DNA from 3 places in the Staphylococcus sp. 231237_7MaSpsaltlick genome. Region 1 is predicted to be linked to each of the others. Evidence: riboswitches for the same ligand, from Rfam matches in the RefSeq annotation. Region 1 holds a riboswitch; each other region holds the start of a gene.
The links. Region 1 has a riboswitch for S-adenosylmethionine ahead of ACF91D_RS00700 (Na+/H+ antiporter NhaC family protein). Riboswitches for the same ligand answer to the same signal wherever they lie in the genome.
Positions count from the first base shown of each region.

Region 1 (5,003 bases):
ATTACAGATAAAATTTACCAAGCAGAAACCGTTTATTTATATGGAACTGGATTAGCCCAAATGAATGTTGCTCAAGAGGCACAGCGTATCTTACTAACGGTACATAAAAATATTATCGTACTTCATGACGTACACGAATTTAAAATGGTATTGAATAAAACAACACCGAAAGATATCTTTTTTATCATTTCTCTTTCTGGTGAATCAGAGCAATTAACAGATATCAGCAATTTATTACAGTTACGTCAAAAATATTTTTTCTCTGTTACCACTTTAAAAGATAATACCCTTGCTCAGAAAGCAAATTATAATATTTATGTATCTAGTAATACATTTTACTTAGCAGACGGCATAGATTATTCAAGCTTTATTAGTTACCATATTTTCTTCGAAACCTTATTACGAAAATATAATGAACGTAAAGTAATAGGTGAATTGTACTAAAATATACTTTCCAACTATCATCTTATTCGACATGTTCAAATAACCGTATTGAGGCTTAAATGATTACTTTGAATTTATTACTTATAAAAAGCTCCCTCTAAAGTTTTTACACATTTAGTAATTACTTTAAAGGGAGCGTTATTTATTTGAAGTAACGACCGAGCAAACCGTATAAAGTATTTCCTTTGATACGGGCCGAAACTTTATTCAAACTTAAACGATATTATCAGAATTATGAAAATCCAACAAAATCATATCAGACAATATGATTACAATATCAACTCAACAATATTATAAATCCGCTTCAAACTCTTCAAGTGTTAATTGTAGTTTGTCGAATAGCATTTCAAATCCATGCGCCGTTGAATCATGATATTCTTTCTTCTTCTGTTTATATTCTAAAGATGTTAATCTTCTTTCTCTTGGTACAAAAGCAGTATAATTGAAAACCATTTGTGTAATGCCAGGTTCTCTTTCGAATATTTCTACTTCTATCGTATCTTCTGAATCGCTTAATTCTGGCATACCAATTGTCATGACGATATATTCATAAGGCAATAATGAAGCAAAAGTACCTTGTACTACATTTTCCTTACCTTTACGAACATCAACAATTTTATACGTTCCATTTTGTTCCGCAGCTACTTCAATAGTTTTATTTGTTCTTTCAGTTGTCATAAACCACTGTTTAAGAAAGCGTTGGTCTGTCCACGCTTGGTATAATAATTCAGGCTCTACTTTGAATAATCTTTCAAGACGAATTTCAACATTCTCATTTTCTACATTGTATTTACCCACGATCGATTGTTCACCTACTTTCACTCTTATTACTATTCTAACGCATTCCACTATACTTCTAAACAATTAATACATAAATATAGTAATGTTCTTTAATATTTATAAAGCTTTAACAATCTCATTTTATCGCTATTAGTCAGTAAACGTCAAAACTTTCATTTTTAGTGAATATTATCTAAATAAACTTCACGCTTATCTTAGCATATTCTGTTCACATACTATTTATTAAAAAAAGCGAATGAGCCCGGTATACACATGCCCGGACTCAAATTTAATATCAATTATAATCAGTTAAAATTTAAAATCACAGTGAAAACAAAAAATTTTCGAATGCTTTCTAAATCCTATTTATCAATTTATAACTCCGACACACTAGCCAGTACTTAAAAGTCTACCTCACTTCAAATTTAAATATATCTTAATTACTTTTTATTTAATCTAGGCAATCTAAAGAAGATTGCTATCAGTCCACAAACACCTAATATCATTGGATAAATAGAATACGGTACTAATTCAAATGGAGATATAGACGCCACACCTGCAGCCGCAATCAGCTGAGGACTATATGGCAACATACCCTGGAAACAACTCGCAAACATATCTAAAATACTGGCTGATTTACGCGGATCTACATCATATTCTTCTGATATATCTTTCGCTAATGGGCCTGCCATTAATATAGAAATAGTATTATTTGCTGTTGATATATCTGCAACACTTACTAAGCCAGCAATCCCTAATTCTGCACCGCGTTTAGATTTAACTTTACTGCGTACAAAATTTAACAACCAAGTAATACCACCATTATGTTGAATCAACGCAACTAATCCACCAATGAGCAATGCAATAATCGCTATATCTTCCATGCCGATAATACCTTTAGATATTGAATTTAATAAGCCAGTCCATCCAAATGAACCATAAATTAATCCAATAATTGCAGAAAGTACAACACCACCGATTAATACGATAACGACATTTACACCTATTAGTGCTAAGATAAGCACAAATAAGTATGGAATTACTTTAATAAGGTCATAATCGTAACTTTTACTTGCATCTATGTGCGCACCATTAGTTAAAAACCAAAGCACAATAATAGTAAATATCGCACCAGGTAAGACAATTCTTATATTCACCTTAAATTTATCGCTCATTTTCGTTTTCTGAGTACGTACTGCAGCTATTGTAGTATCAGAAATCATCGATAAATTATCACCAAACATAGAGCCACCAACAACAGTAGCCATTGTGATAGCTGCTGAAACATCTGTAGCCTGACTTAAACCAAAACCAACTGGCGCTATAGCAGCTACCGTTCCTACAGACGTACCCATTGATAAAGATACAAACATACATATAATAAAGAGCCCGACAATAATTAAGTTTTCTGGTATTAATGATAACCCTAAATTAACTGTCGACTCCACGCCGCCCATATCTTCTGTCGTTTGGGAAAATGCACCTGCTAACAAGAAAATCAACATCATTAAAATAATATTAGAATGTCCTGCACCTTTTGTAAAAACTTCAACCTTTTTATGAAATGCTTCTTTTCTGTTTAATGCTAAGCCAACGATAGACGCAACTAATATAGCTACATTGAGTGGCATCGTAGTAAAGTCACCCGTACCAATACCTACACCTAAAAACATACCAACAAATACGATTAAAGGTATCAAAGCCCATGCGTTACCTTTTTTTGTCTCCTCCATACATAACCAACTTTCCTAAATATTAAAACAGAATCTAACATTCTATTATTTTTTAGTCCTAAAAATAAAAAAACTCTTTCTATTTAAGAAGAAAGAGTAATCTGTGATTCATTCTTATCTTCTAGCATAATTTATGCTACTGGATTTGGCACACGCATCATCATGTTGCCGAAGTATCAACGGGCCAGTCCCTACACTTCTCTTGATAAGTTATTATTTTATTTTATTACAGTACAGTATTAATCGTAATTCGTCAAATAGGAAAGCGGATAGAAAACAATTTTTATAAATGCTTTCATTTTCTCTCCCTTCCAACTATCTATTATTTCAATAAAGCTTATTTTGTTAAATATCTTTTAGTTACTCCATTGGACGTTCTATTGTGAATTTATTTCCTAAAGAAGCGTAATCATTACCCGCTAAACGAGCTACTGCACTAAGCGCATCGGCGTCTATTTTACTATCTTCAAAATAAACGGACTCATCAATATGAAACATGACTACTTCACCTATAATTAAGTCAGATCCTTCTTGAGAGTCACCTAACGGAATAATTCTATCTAACTTACATTCCATACGAATTTTTGCTTGTTCAATGCCAGGCACTGAAACTAATTCAGAGTCAACACAATTCAGGTTTGTTCTTTCCAATTCATTTTGGTTACGGATCAATGGTGCTGCTGTTTGGTTGATTTGTTCTACTGTAGCTTCATCTGTGATATGGACAACAAACGATGCCGTTTCCTCAATATTTAAAGAAGTGTCTTTGCGTTTCCCTTCAGAACGACCTGTAGAAATCATAATCATTGGAGGCGCACTATTAACAACGTTGAAAAAGCTAAATGGCGCTGCATTCAAACGCCCTTCTTTATCTTGGGAAGTAACAAATGCGATGGGTCTAGGTATCACACTACCACTTAATAATTTATAATTTTGCTTTTTAGTTAAAGTATCTGCTTTAAATTTCTTCATAAATGATTCCCTTACCTTTCTATAAATAAGAAGGAGGTAGGATATCAATGTATCCTTGCCTCCTTATACTTAGTATCGTCTAGATATCAAAATACTAATAGTTAAATTAGATTACGGTCTCATTTCTGCATCAATTCTAATCTAATTGGGTACCACCTGTCACACCATAAACTTGGCCTGTTGTATAGCTTGATTCCTCGGCAGCTAAATGGACGTATACGCCTGAAAGTTCAACGGGTTGGCCAGCTCTACCTAAAACTTCTTTTTGACCAAAAGTAGGAATTTTAGATTGGGGCTGTCCACCAGAAATTTGGAGCGGTGACCAGAATGGGCCTGGTGCTACACAGTTCACTCGAATCCCCTTACTACCTAATTCTTCAGATAAGCTTTTGGTAAGTGAAATAATAGCTGCTTTGGAAGCGGCATAATCATGCAAGATTGGACTTGGATTATACCCTTGTACAGATGACGTCAATGTAATCGTTGCACCTGGTTCTAAATAATCAATTGCTTTTTGCACTGACCAGAAAATAGGATAGACATTTGTTTCGAATGTCTCAGTAAATGATTCAGTATCAAAGCCTTTAAGATTATTTCTATATTGCTGATGTCCTGCTACAATTGTTACATTATCTAATCCACCAAGTTTATTATAAGCTGTTTCAACTAAATCATAGTTAAATTGTTCATCACGTATATCACCTGGGATTAATACCGCTTTACGACCCGCGGCTTCAATCACTTGTTGCACTTCTTCAGCGTCTACTTGCTCAGCCGGTAAGTAGTTAATCGCCACATCCGCACCTTCCTTTGCATAGGCAATAGCAGCGGCTCTACCGATAGCAGAATCTCCACCAGTCACTAACATCTTGTAATCTTTCAAACGTCCGTAACCGGTATAAGTTGTTTCACCACAATCAGGCTTAGGCTCTAATTTATCTTGTAAACCTGGAATGGCTTGTTCTTGTTTCGGGAAATCTTCACTTGAAAATTTTGTTCTAGGATCTTGTCCTGGCATATGCAAACACTCCTTATTTAAAGAATATGCTTATGCATTACCCTGATTTTTTAACT
Region 1 is NZ_JBICNX010000001.1:123,894-128,896, forward strand. Features, by position in the region: gene ACF91D_RS00690 (MurR/RpiR family transcriptional regulator) at 1-444, shown strand, start outside; gene ACF91D_RS00695 (SRPBCC family protein) at 736-1,242, opposite strand; gene ACF91D_RS00700 (Na+/H+ antiporter NhaC family protein) at 1,665-2,957, opposite strand; SAM riboswitch class I at 3,069-3,169, opposite strand; gene ACF91D_RS00705 (flavin reductase family protein) at 3,318-3,929, opposite strand; gene ACF91D_RS00710 (SDR family oxidoreductase) at 4,066-4,947, opposite strand.

Region 2 (5,003 bases), on a different contig from region 1:
GAACTGCTCAGGGATTGTTCGGAGGTTCAGTTTCATACGGTTGTTTAGATGCACCTAAAGCGCCTGGTCAAATTCATGTTGAAAAATTAAAAGAACAAATTAAATTATACGAGTAGTTTGAAAATAGTGGTCGCCTGATTTATAATTGAAAATAATTATCATTAACGAAAGGGCGATAATCAATGGAACTACAAGATGCAATTGCACATCGTAGAAGTATTAAGGTTTTTAAAAGAGACATGACGATAGATGATAACGCATTATATCAAGCAATACAGCAAGCGACAGACGCGCCCAATCATGGTATGAGAGAGCCTTGGAGAGTGGTTCATATCGCTAAAGATCGTTTAGGTCCGATGAGTAAACAACTCTCAGAAGTTGCCTTTCCTAATTTAGATAAAAAACAAGAAAATCATTATAATACCGTTACGAATCTTGGTGGCATGCTTGCCTTAATTCTAAAAAGGGATCCGAGACAACGAGAAGATTTAGAGAATAACATGGCATTTGGCGCTTTCGCACAAAACCTAATGTTATTGTTGTATGAAGCTGGTATTGGCACATGTTGGAAATCACCGACATATATATTTACGCCTGAAATAAGATCAATATTTAATGTAAAGGATGATGAACAACTTGTAGGTTTCTTATATCTTACAGATTTACAAGATGAGATGCCACATAGAAAACGTCATGCGGAGCAGGTAATAGAAAAGTTTTAAAGCAAATTTTAGGGAGTGAGATAAGAATCAAATTTTGCGTTAGATTCTTATCCCACTCCCAATTGTTATAGCTATTCACTCAAAATTTAAAAATAATGTTTATATAAAAAATGAGAGAGTGAGACAAAAATCTAATTCATTTAAAAAGATTTCGACGGCCTGTTAGTAAGGGCGAGTAGGGTTGAGAGGGACAAAAGGCCTACTTAAGTCTAAGGTTATTATAAGGTCCCACTAATTTAAAACTGGTTACAAGAGCTGGTGCTCATGCATAAGAACCACTAACTTTCAAAAGTGAAACACATGTGTATGGGCTCAGGTGTAAGAGCCACTAACTCAAAACTGATTGCATGAGCTAAAGCTCATGCATAAGAGCCACTAACTCAATAAATTGAGAAGTGGCTCTTTAAAGAAGTGGCTCTTTAAAAAATACTGCTATTACAAAGATTAAGGCTGGACATTTAATTTGCCCCAGCCACTTAAAATGAGATAAAAAATCTCAATTATTTAAATGTTTCAGCTAAAAATGATTCTACTTGTTCTGGTGATTTTGCATTAGCTGAGTGTAAGTGAGCTAATTTTTCTCCATTTTTAAATACTAATAAGCTTGGTATACCCATCACGTCGTTGTCAGCTGCAACGTCTTCAAGCTCATCACGATTAACTGTAAACCAATCGTAATCATTGTATTTTTCTTGGATAGGGTCAATCCACATATCCATTGCTTTACAGTCAGGACACCAGCCAGCTTCGAATTTCACAATAACTGGATTACTACTTTGTACAGTTTCTTTAAATGCTTCATTTGTATTAATAGGTTTCATAAATTTCTCCTTTTTAAAAATATAATTAAGCTTATTATAACGGACATTTTAAAGTTATAAAAAAAATCAGCTTATTAATTAGAGCGTTTTAGCAATAAATTTGATATATTAATGTTAACTAGTTATAGGAGGTACAGAATAATGATAAAATTTTACCAATATCCTAATTGTACTACTTGTAAAAAAGCAGCTAAGTTTTTACAAGACTACGGTGTGAGCTTTGAACCAATCGATATAGTGCAGCATACGCCCACTAAAAACGAGTTTAAAGAAATTTTAGAGGCTACAGATATCGATATAAATAAACTTTTTAATACGCACGGTGCTAAATATCGTGAATTAGGTCTTAAAGACAAAATGAGTGATCTTACTGATGATGAAAAGTTAGATTTATTATCAACAAATGGTATGTTGGTCAAAAGACCATTAGCTATTTCTGGAGACAAAGTTACAGTAGGTTTTAAAGAAGACCAATATAAAGCAACATGGTTATCTTAATTCCTTTTTTATAAAAAAAGTAATCTCTGTAAGTTGTAAATATAAATAATATATGTAAACGCTTCAACTATTGCTGTGAAAACATTATAAAAATATTAATATGTCAAGAAATAGTTGATTGTATGGTATGCATATGGCATCATTAATATGTAAAATCATTTAGGAGGGGATTCTCGTGGCAGTACCGAGTGAATTAAAATATTCTAAAGAACATGAATGGGTAAAAGTTGAAGGTAATACAGTAACTATTGGTATCACTGAATACGCTCAAGGTGAACTTGGCGACATCGTATTCGTTGAATTACCAGAAGTTGATGACGAAATTAATGAAGGCGACACTTTTGGTAGTGTTGAATCCGTAAAAACAGTTTCAGAACTATACGCGCCTGTATCAGGTAAAGTAGTTGAATCTAACGACGAGTTAGAAGATAGCCCAGAATTCGTAAATGAATCACCATACGAAAAAGCTTGGATGGTTAAAGTTGAACTAAGTGATGAAAGTCAATTAGATGAATTATTAACTGCTGAGCAATATTCAGAAATGATTGGCGAATAATATAACATTGAACTCCATGATATAATTATCTTGGAGTTTTTCTTATAGCACTGTAGATTATTGAAAACTTAGGAATTATATAAGCCTAACAAGTTCATCTTAATTTTAAAAAATGATAAATTATGGTTGTAATAATAAGAAATGTTTTAACTATGTAAATTATGTTTATTGTCACCACGGATTGTGAAGAACTAAGTAGAAAGATTTACTATCAACATTTAGAGGGTGGATGTCATGACGATACTGAACCAAGTAATTGTTGTCGAAGGAAAGTCAGACAAGAAACGAGTCAAACAGGTAATTGATCAACCGATAGAAATTATCTGCACGAATGGTACGATGGGTGTAGATAAATTAGATGAAATGATCGATACTTTATATGACAAGCAAGTATATATTCTTGTAGATTCTGATGATGAAGGTGAAAGAATACGAAAATGGTTCAAACGCTATTTAAGTGAGAGTAGACATATAAGAGTAGATAAAAAATTTTGTGAAGTTGCTCGTTGTCCTAGACCATATTTATCTAGAGTATTGGAAAAACATGGTTTTATAGTAAAGGATGAGGACAAAGTAGCGAAAGCAAGATTGGATTATATAGCTGAAAGGGTAAGTTTATTAACATGAATGTAACAAGTGAACAACGCGTTGACGTCAATAAATATATAAACGAAGATAAGTATCTTATATTTGGTTATACGCCAACATGTGGGACATGTAAGATTTCTGAACGTATGCTAGATATTGCGAATGATATTTTGAAATTACCTACAATAAAAATGGACTTAAACTTTCATCCCGATTTTAGCCAATCGTATGAAATTCAATCTGTACCAGTTTTATTAGTAATGTCAAAAGGTGAAGAGCAAAAAAGAATCTATGCGTTTCAATCGGTGCCTTATTTGTTAGAAAATTTAAAATAGTTATTGACGAAACATTAGTGCAATGGTAGGATTAAAAATAATTAAATAATGAAACTCTTATCACGAGAGGTGGAGGGATGTGCCCTATGAAGCCCGGCAACCGTCTTTAAAAGAAATGGTGCCAATTCACATAAAGTTTTAAAACTTTAGAAGATGAGAGAAGCAATTTTGCTTTCTCTATACTTCGGTGAACATAGAGGAAGCATTTTTTAATTGAAGGAATAGCAACACAAGGAGGAAACACTATGATTGAGTTAAATCAAATAGTCAAAAAGTACAAAACGAAAAAACAGGACGTACTGGCTGTAGATCATGTTGATTTAAGTATTCAATCAGGCTCGATTTTTGGAGTAGTTGGTTTTTCAGGTGCGGGGAAAAGTACTTTAATTAGACTTTTAAATAACCTCGAACAACCGACTTCAGGAGACGTCATTATCGATGGAGATACAATTGGTAAGCTATCAAAATCACAATTAAGAAAAAAGCGTCAAAAAGTGAGCATGATATTTCAACATTTTAATTTACTATGGTCGCGTACTGTATTAAATAATATTACATTTCCATTGGAAATAGCCGGGGTACCTCGCCGTGAAGCAAAACAACGAGCAAAAGAATTAGTAGAACTTGTTGGACTAAAAGGTAGAGAAAGTGCATATCCTTCAGAGCTGTCAGGTGGTCAAAAGCAACGTGTAGGTATTGCACGTGCGTTAGCAAACGAACCAACTGTATTACTTTGTGATGAAGCGACAAGTGCTTTGGATCCACAAACAACAGATGAAATTTTAGAGTTATTATTGAAAATTAAAGAAGAAAGAAATTTGACAATAGTGATTATCACGCACGAAATGCATGTCATTAGACGTATATGCGATGAAGTAGCTGTTATGGAAAACGGTCGTGTGATTGAACAGGGTCAAGTATCCACTGTCTTTGAAAATCCACAACATGCCGTTACAAAACGCTTTGTCAAAGATGATTTAAATGATGATTTCGATGAATCTATTAGTGACTTAGTATCGCTTAATGAAGATGATTATGTTGTACGTTTGAATTTCACAGGGAATAATGCCACGCAACCACTAGTGTCATACATAACGAAAACACATAATATTGATGTGAATATATTAGAAGCTAATATTAAACATACAAAAGACGGTTCACTTGGATTCTTAGTAATTCAATTGGGCGAGGTAAATTCAGAAAAATTCGAAAAGTTCAAAAATGATTTAGAAGCGCAACATGTATCAGTGGAGGTGTTAAGACATGGGTAATTCATTGAGTGACATCCTCCGCGAGATGTTTACAATGCCAAACGTCAGCTGGGACGAAGTTTGGTTAGCGACATACGAAACAATTTATATGACAGTAATTTCGACAATTTTTGCGTTTGTATTAGGTTTAATATTAGGTGTATTACTATTTTTATCAGCTAAAAGTAAATCACCTATAGCAAGAGTTTTCTATAGCGTTGTTTCATTTATAG
Region 2 is NZ_JBICNX010000005.1:401,797-406,799, forward strand. Features, by position in the region: gene aroD (type I 3-dehydroquinate dehydratase) at 1-116, shown strand, start outside; gene ACF91D_RS12715 (nitroreductase family protein) at 183-722, shown strand; gene ACF91D_RS12720 (thioredoxin family protein) at 1,223-1,543, opposite strand; gene ACF91D_RS12725 (arsenate reductase family protein) at 1,685-2,041, shown strand; gene gcvH (glycine cleavage system protein GcvH) at 2,217-2,597, shown strand; gene ACF91D_RS12735 (toprim domain-containing protein) at 2,832-3,224, shown strand; gene ACF91D_RS12740 (thioredoxin family protein) at 3,221-3,520, shown strand; SAM riboswitch class I at 3,575-3,680, shown strand; gene ACF91D_RS12745 (methionine ABC transporter ATP-binding protein) at 3,766-4,791, shown strand; gene ACF91D_RS12750 (methionine ABC transporter permease) at 4,784-5,003, shown strand, end outside.
Region 2: another riboswitch for S-adenosylmethionine. It lies ahead of ACF91D_RS12745 (methionine ABC transporter ATP-binding protein); the one in region 1 lies ahead of ACF91D_RS00700 (Na+/H+ antiporter NhaC family protein).

Region 3 (5,003 bases), on a different contig from region 1:
AACAAATTATTGCTACAACAATTGCCACAATTAAACCAATCTCTAATGGTCCAAATGAATTCATAACAAAAAACGCTCCTTTATGTGTTCAGTAACTTAATTATAATAGATAAACGCATAGCATTCGATAGTAAAGTTAAAAAACTTTTTGTTCTTGTTAAGCTTTAACTGTATCTTTTAATAAATTAATTTTATCTAACTTTTCCCATGGTAATAATACATCTGTACGACCAAAATGACCATATGCAGCAGTTTGTTTATAAATTGGATGTTTCAAGTCTAACATTTTAATAATCCCAGCGGGTCTTAAATCAAAATGTTCTCTCACTGCTTCAACCAATTCACTTTCATTAACTTTTCCTGTGCCAAACGTATCTATAGAAATAGAAACTGGTTCAGCTACACCGATAGCATATGCAAGTTGTACCTCACATTTATCTGCTAATTCAGCAGCAACGATATTTTTAGCTACATAACGTGCAGCATATGCAGCTGAACGGTCTACTTTAGTTGGGTCCTTACCGCTAAAGCATCCCCCGCCATGACGTGCATAACCGCCATATGTGTCAACAATTATTTTACGCCCAGTAAGTCCTGCATCACCTTGTGGACCACCTATTACGAAACGCCCAGTAGGATTGATATAAAATTTTGTATCCTCATCTAAAAGTGCTTCTGGTACTGTTGGATAAATAACATGATGCTTGATATCATCTTGGATTTGTTCTAATTCAATATCTTCAGCATGTTGCGTTGATACAACAATCGTATCAATGCGATGTGGTTGATCTTGTTCATCATACTCTACAGTTACTTGTACTTTACCATCAGGGCGTAAATAGTCTAATATCTCATCTTTACGTACATCTGATAAGCGTTTAGCAAGTTGATGTGATAAGAAAATCGGTAAAGGCATGTATGTATCCGTCTCATTTGTTGCATAACCGAACATCAAACCTTGGTCGCCCGCTCCTGTAGCTTCTATTTCTTCTTCAGTAGCATCTTCACGATATTCTAAAGCTGTATCGACACCTTGAGCGATATCTGGTGACTGTTCATCAATTGCCGTTAACACTGCCATGGTTTGGCTATCGTAACCGTATTTAGCACGCGTATATCCAATCTCTTTAATTGTTTCTCGTACCACTTTTGGAATATCAACATATGTTGTTGTTGATATTTCACCTGAAATTAACGCCATACCAGTTGTTACTGTAGTCTCACAAGCAACACGTGCATGAGGGTCGTCTTTTAATATTTCATCCAATATAGCGTCAGATACTTGATCCGCTATTTTATCAGGATGTCCTTCTGTTACCGATTCTGAAGTGAATAATCTTCTATTGTAAGTCATAATTTGCTCCTTTAGTTTTAAATTACGAAAATTCTCTCTCTGTTGAGCTCATTAAAAAAGCCTTCTACACTATCAATAAATAGAGAGAAGGCCCTTATACGTCCATTCGCTCTTATCGTTCAGACGCTATTTGTCTGCAAACGGTTTGGCACCTTTCTTCGTATTAAGAAGAGGTTGCTGGGCTTCATTGGGTCCATGTCCCTCCGCCACTCAGGATAAGAGAATCCGTTAAGTTCTATAGTACAGAATCAACGATATAATGTCAATTTTACATTTATTAATATTTATTTAAAATTCCTTTTAAATTGGTATGGACTAATGATATATATGTGTTATACTCTGTAATTGTAAAGGCTTACAATAACTAAATAGCGTTGGAGGGATTAGTATGGCTGTAGATACATACACTTATACAAGCAAAATTGAAAGTATTTTAGACAAAAAATCTTCATTATTTCAATTATCTACAACACAGTTGTATAATAAAATTTTAAATAATGATGAAGGCGAACTTACCGAATTAGGTGCAATTAACGCTAGAACAGGTAAATATACAGGTCGTTCACCAAAAGATAAGTTTATTGTAAATGAGCCATCTTATAGAGATGATATTGACTGGGGTAATGTTAATCAACCGATTGAGGAAGAAACATTTTTAAACTTATACGATAAGGTACTAAATTATTTAGACAAAAAAGATGAACTATACGTATTCAATGGTTATGCAGGCAGTGATAACGACTCACAATTGAAATTAACTGTTGTAAATGAATTAGCGTGGCATAACTTATTTGCTCAAAATATGTTTATCCGTCCAAATTCAAAAGAAGAAGCACAAGAAATCAAACCAAACTTCACAATTATTTCAGCACCGCATTTTAAAGCCGATCCAGAAATTGACGGCACAAACTCAGAAACATTTATCATCACATCTTTCAAACATAAAGTCATCCTCATTGGTGGTACTGAGTACGCTGGTGAAATGAAAAAAGGTATTTTCTCCGTAATGAACTATTTACTACCTAAAGATAACATTATGAGCATGCACTGTTCAGCTAACGTTGGAGACAAAGGTGACGTTGCTTTATTCTTCGGTCTTTCTGGAACTGGTAAAACTACACTATCAGCTGATCCAACGCGTAAGCTTATTGGAGACGACGAACATGGTTGGAACGAAAATGGCATCTTTAACATTGAAGGTGGTTGTTACGCAAAAGCAATTAACCTTTCTTATAAAAAAGAACCTCAAATTTATGACGCTATTAAATACGGTACCATTTTAGAAAATGTTGTAGTTGACGAAGATGGTGACGTTGACTTCGATGATAATCAATACACAGAAAATACTAGAGCAGCATATCCAATCAACCATATTGAAAATATTGTAACACCATCTAAAGCGGCTCACCCTAATACAATTATTTTCTTAACTGCAGACGCTTTTGGTGTTCTACCACCAATTTCAAAATTATCCAAAGATCAAGCAATGTACCATTTCTTGAGTGGATTTACTGCTAAATTAGCTGGTACAGAACGTGGCGTAACTGAGCCAGAACCTTCATTCTCTACATGCTTTGGTTCACCATTCTTACCTCTAAACGCTAAAGTTTATGCTGATTTATTAGGCAACTTAATTGATCAACATGATGTTGATGTTTATCTTGTAAACACTGGCTGGACTGGTGGTAAATATGGCGTAGGGCGTCGTATTAGTCTAAGTTACACGAGACAAATGGTAAATCAAGCAATTACTGGAGAATTAAGAGAGGCTGAATATATTAAAGACGATATGTTCGGTTTAGATATCCCAGTAGAAGTTGAGGATGTTCCTCAAACTCTATTGAACCCTATTAATGCTTGGAGTAAGCCAGAAGCATATAGAGAACAAGCTCAAGATTTAATCAATCGTTTCAAACATAACTTCGAAAAATTTGGAGTAGAAGTAGATGATTTAGCAACACACGGCGGGTTCAAATAATATTTAATATCACAAATATCATATATAAAATAGAGGAGCGGGCGTAATGCCCACTCCTCTATTTTTATTTATTCTATTATATTTTATTTTTTTCCACATCTGTCATCCACTTCTTGATTTCATAAAGCGTTTCTTTTAAAGCAAAAGGTCTCGGTATGTGACCTTCTGACATTTGATAAAACGTACGGAAAGTCGTCCCCTTTCCCTCTAATTGCTGCGCTAAATAATAGGCATGATGAATGCCTACTTGCTTATCTTCTCCACCGTGAACAATAAATATAGGTGGACTTGACTTAGTAATCTGAGCTAATGCATCTCGCTGTTGATAGGCATCAGTCTGCTTTTTAGGATGGCCAATCATGCGTTTCAACATGCCCCTTAAGTCAACACGTTCTTCATACATTAAGTATATATCAGACACACCACCCCAAATAATATAACTTGAGATTGGTAAATCTTGAAATGTGAGCAAACCTTGAAGTCCACCTCTCGAAAACCCAACCATATGAATGTCAGCAATAGGGTATTTTTGATGCAGTATGCGTATAGCGACCGTGACATCATTTAAATCTGCCCCATAAAATTCATCTTTACCCTCACTACCATTATTTCCTCTATAATACGGACCAAAGACTAAAGTGCTTGTATTTGCAAATTGCATCATTCTGGCTGCTCTTACTTTGCCTACTTGACCTTTACCACCACGTAAATAAATCACAATTCTTTTTACATCTTTTTTTGGCGTCATTACTAAGCCTCGAACTTTTAAGTTATCGACACAATATGTGACTTCTTCAAATATATGATGTATAGATTCTATTGGCATACGTTTTCTATTTATAAAATCCAAGTGATATCACTCTCTCTAAACAGTGTAAAATTGCATCATCCTTCAACAAATAACTTTTTTTACTTTCTGGAACATCAGCTATATTCTTATAAAATAACGGTCCATTTGTTTCTAAATAATCGTCTTGTCGACTTATCTCTGATACATTTACCATAAATACATCTTTGGTGAAGCTAACGCCGTTTACACGTTGTACTTGATATTGTGCAATATACTCGCATTGCGCTATCGTCGCCCCTGTTTCTTCAAACAACTCACGCGCAACAGCTGCTTCACTTGTTTCTCCATTCTCTTTTTTACCGCCTGGGAATTCGATGCCCCGTAATTTATGGTTTGTAAATAGCAACTGATTTTTATATTTCGGAATAATAAGTACATGATTTCCATCAGCAATATCTTCTTTATCTTTATATGATAAATATACGTTGTCGTTATCTTTGTCTTTAAACTTCATATACATCACTCTTCCCATTATTATGTTAAACTAACTATGCTAAAGCTAAGCTATTTGTTGGAGGCAAAATTTATGAAAACTATATTTCTTGGACTAATCCGTATATATCAACGATTCATATCACCATTAACGCCTGCAACTTGCCGTTTTTACCCTACTTGTTCGGAATATACAAGAGAGGCAATTCAAGTATATGGTGCATTCAAAGGTACTTGGTTAGGTATTAAAAGAATTTCAAAATGTCATCCGCTTCATAAAGGCGGTTTTGATCCAGTGCCTTTAAAGAAAAAAGATAACAAAAAAGATTAATAAATTCGTGTTAATCTTGTACTCTTAACCTTTGGAGGCTCAAAATAAATTGAGCCTC
Region 3 is NZ_JBICNX010000007.1:245,081-250,083, forward strand. Features, by position in the region: gene ACF91D_RS15615 (nuclease-related domain-containing protein) at 1-64, opposite strand, end outside; gene metK (methionine adenosyltransferase) at 158-1,354, opposite strand; SAM riboswitch class I at 1,464-1,576, opposite strand; gene pckA (phosphoenolpyruvate carboxykinase (ATP)) at 1,743-3,332, shown strand; gene ACF91D_RS15630 (alpha/beta hydrolase family protein) at 3,409-4,182, opposite strand; gene ytkD (RNA deprotection pyrophosphohydrolase) at 4,166-4,642, opposite strand; gene yidD (membrane protein insertion efficiency factor YidD) at 4,709-4,945, shown strand; gene menC (o-succinylbenzoate synthase) at 4,942-5,003, opposite strand, start outside.
Region 3: another riboswitch for S-adenosylmethionine. It lies ahead of metK (methionine adenosyltransferase); the one in region 1 lies ahead of ACF91D_RS00700 (Na+/H+ antiporter NhaC family protein).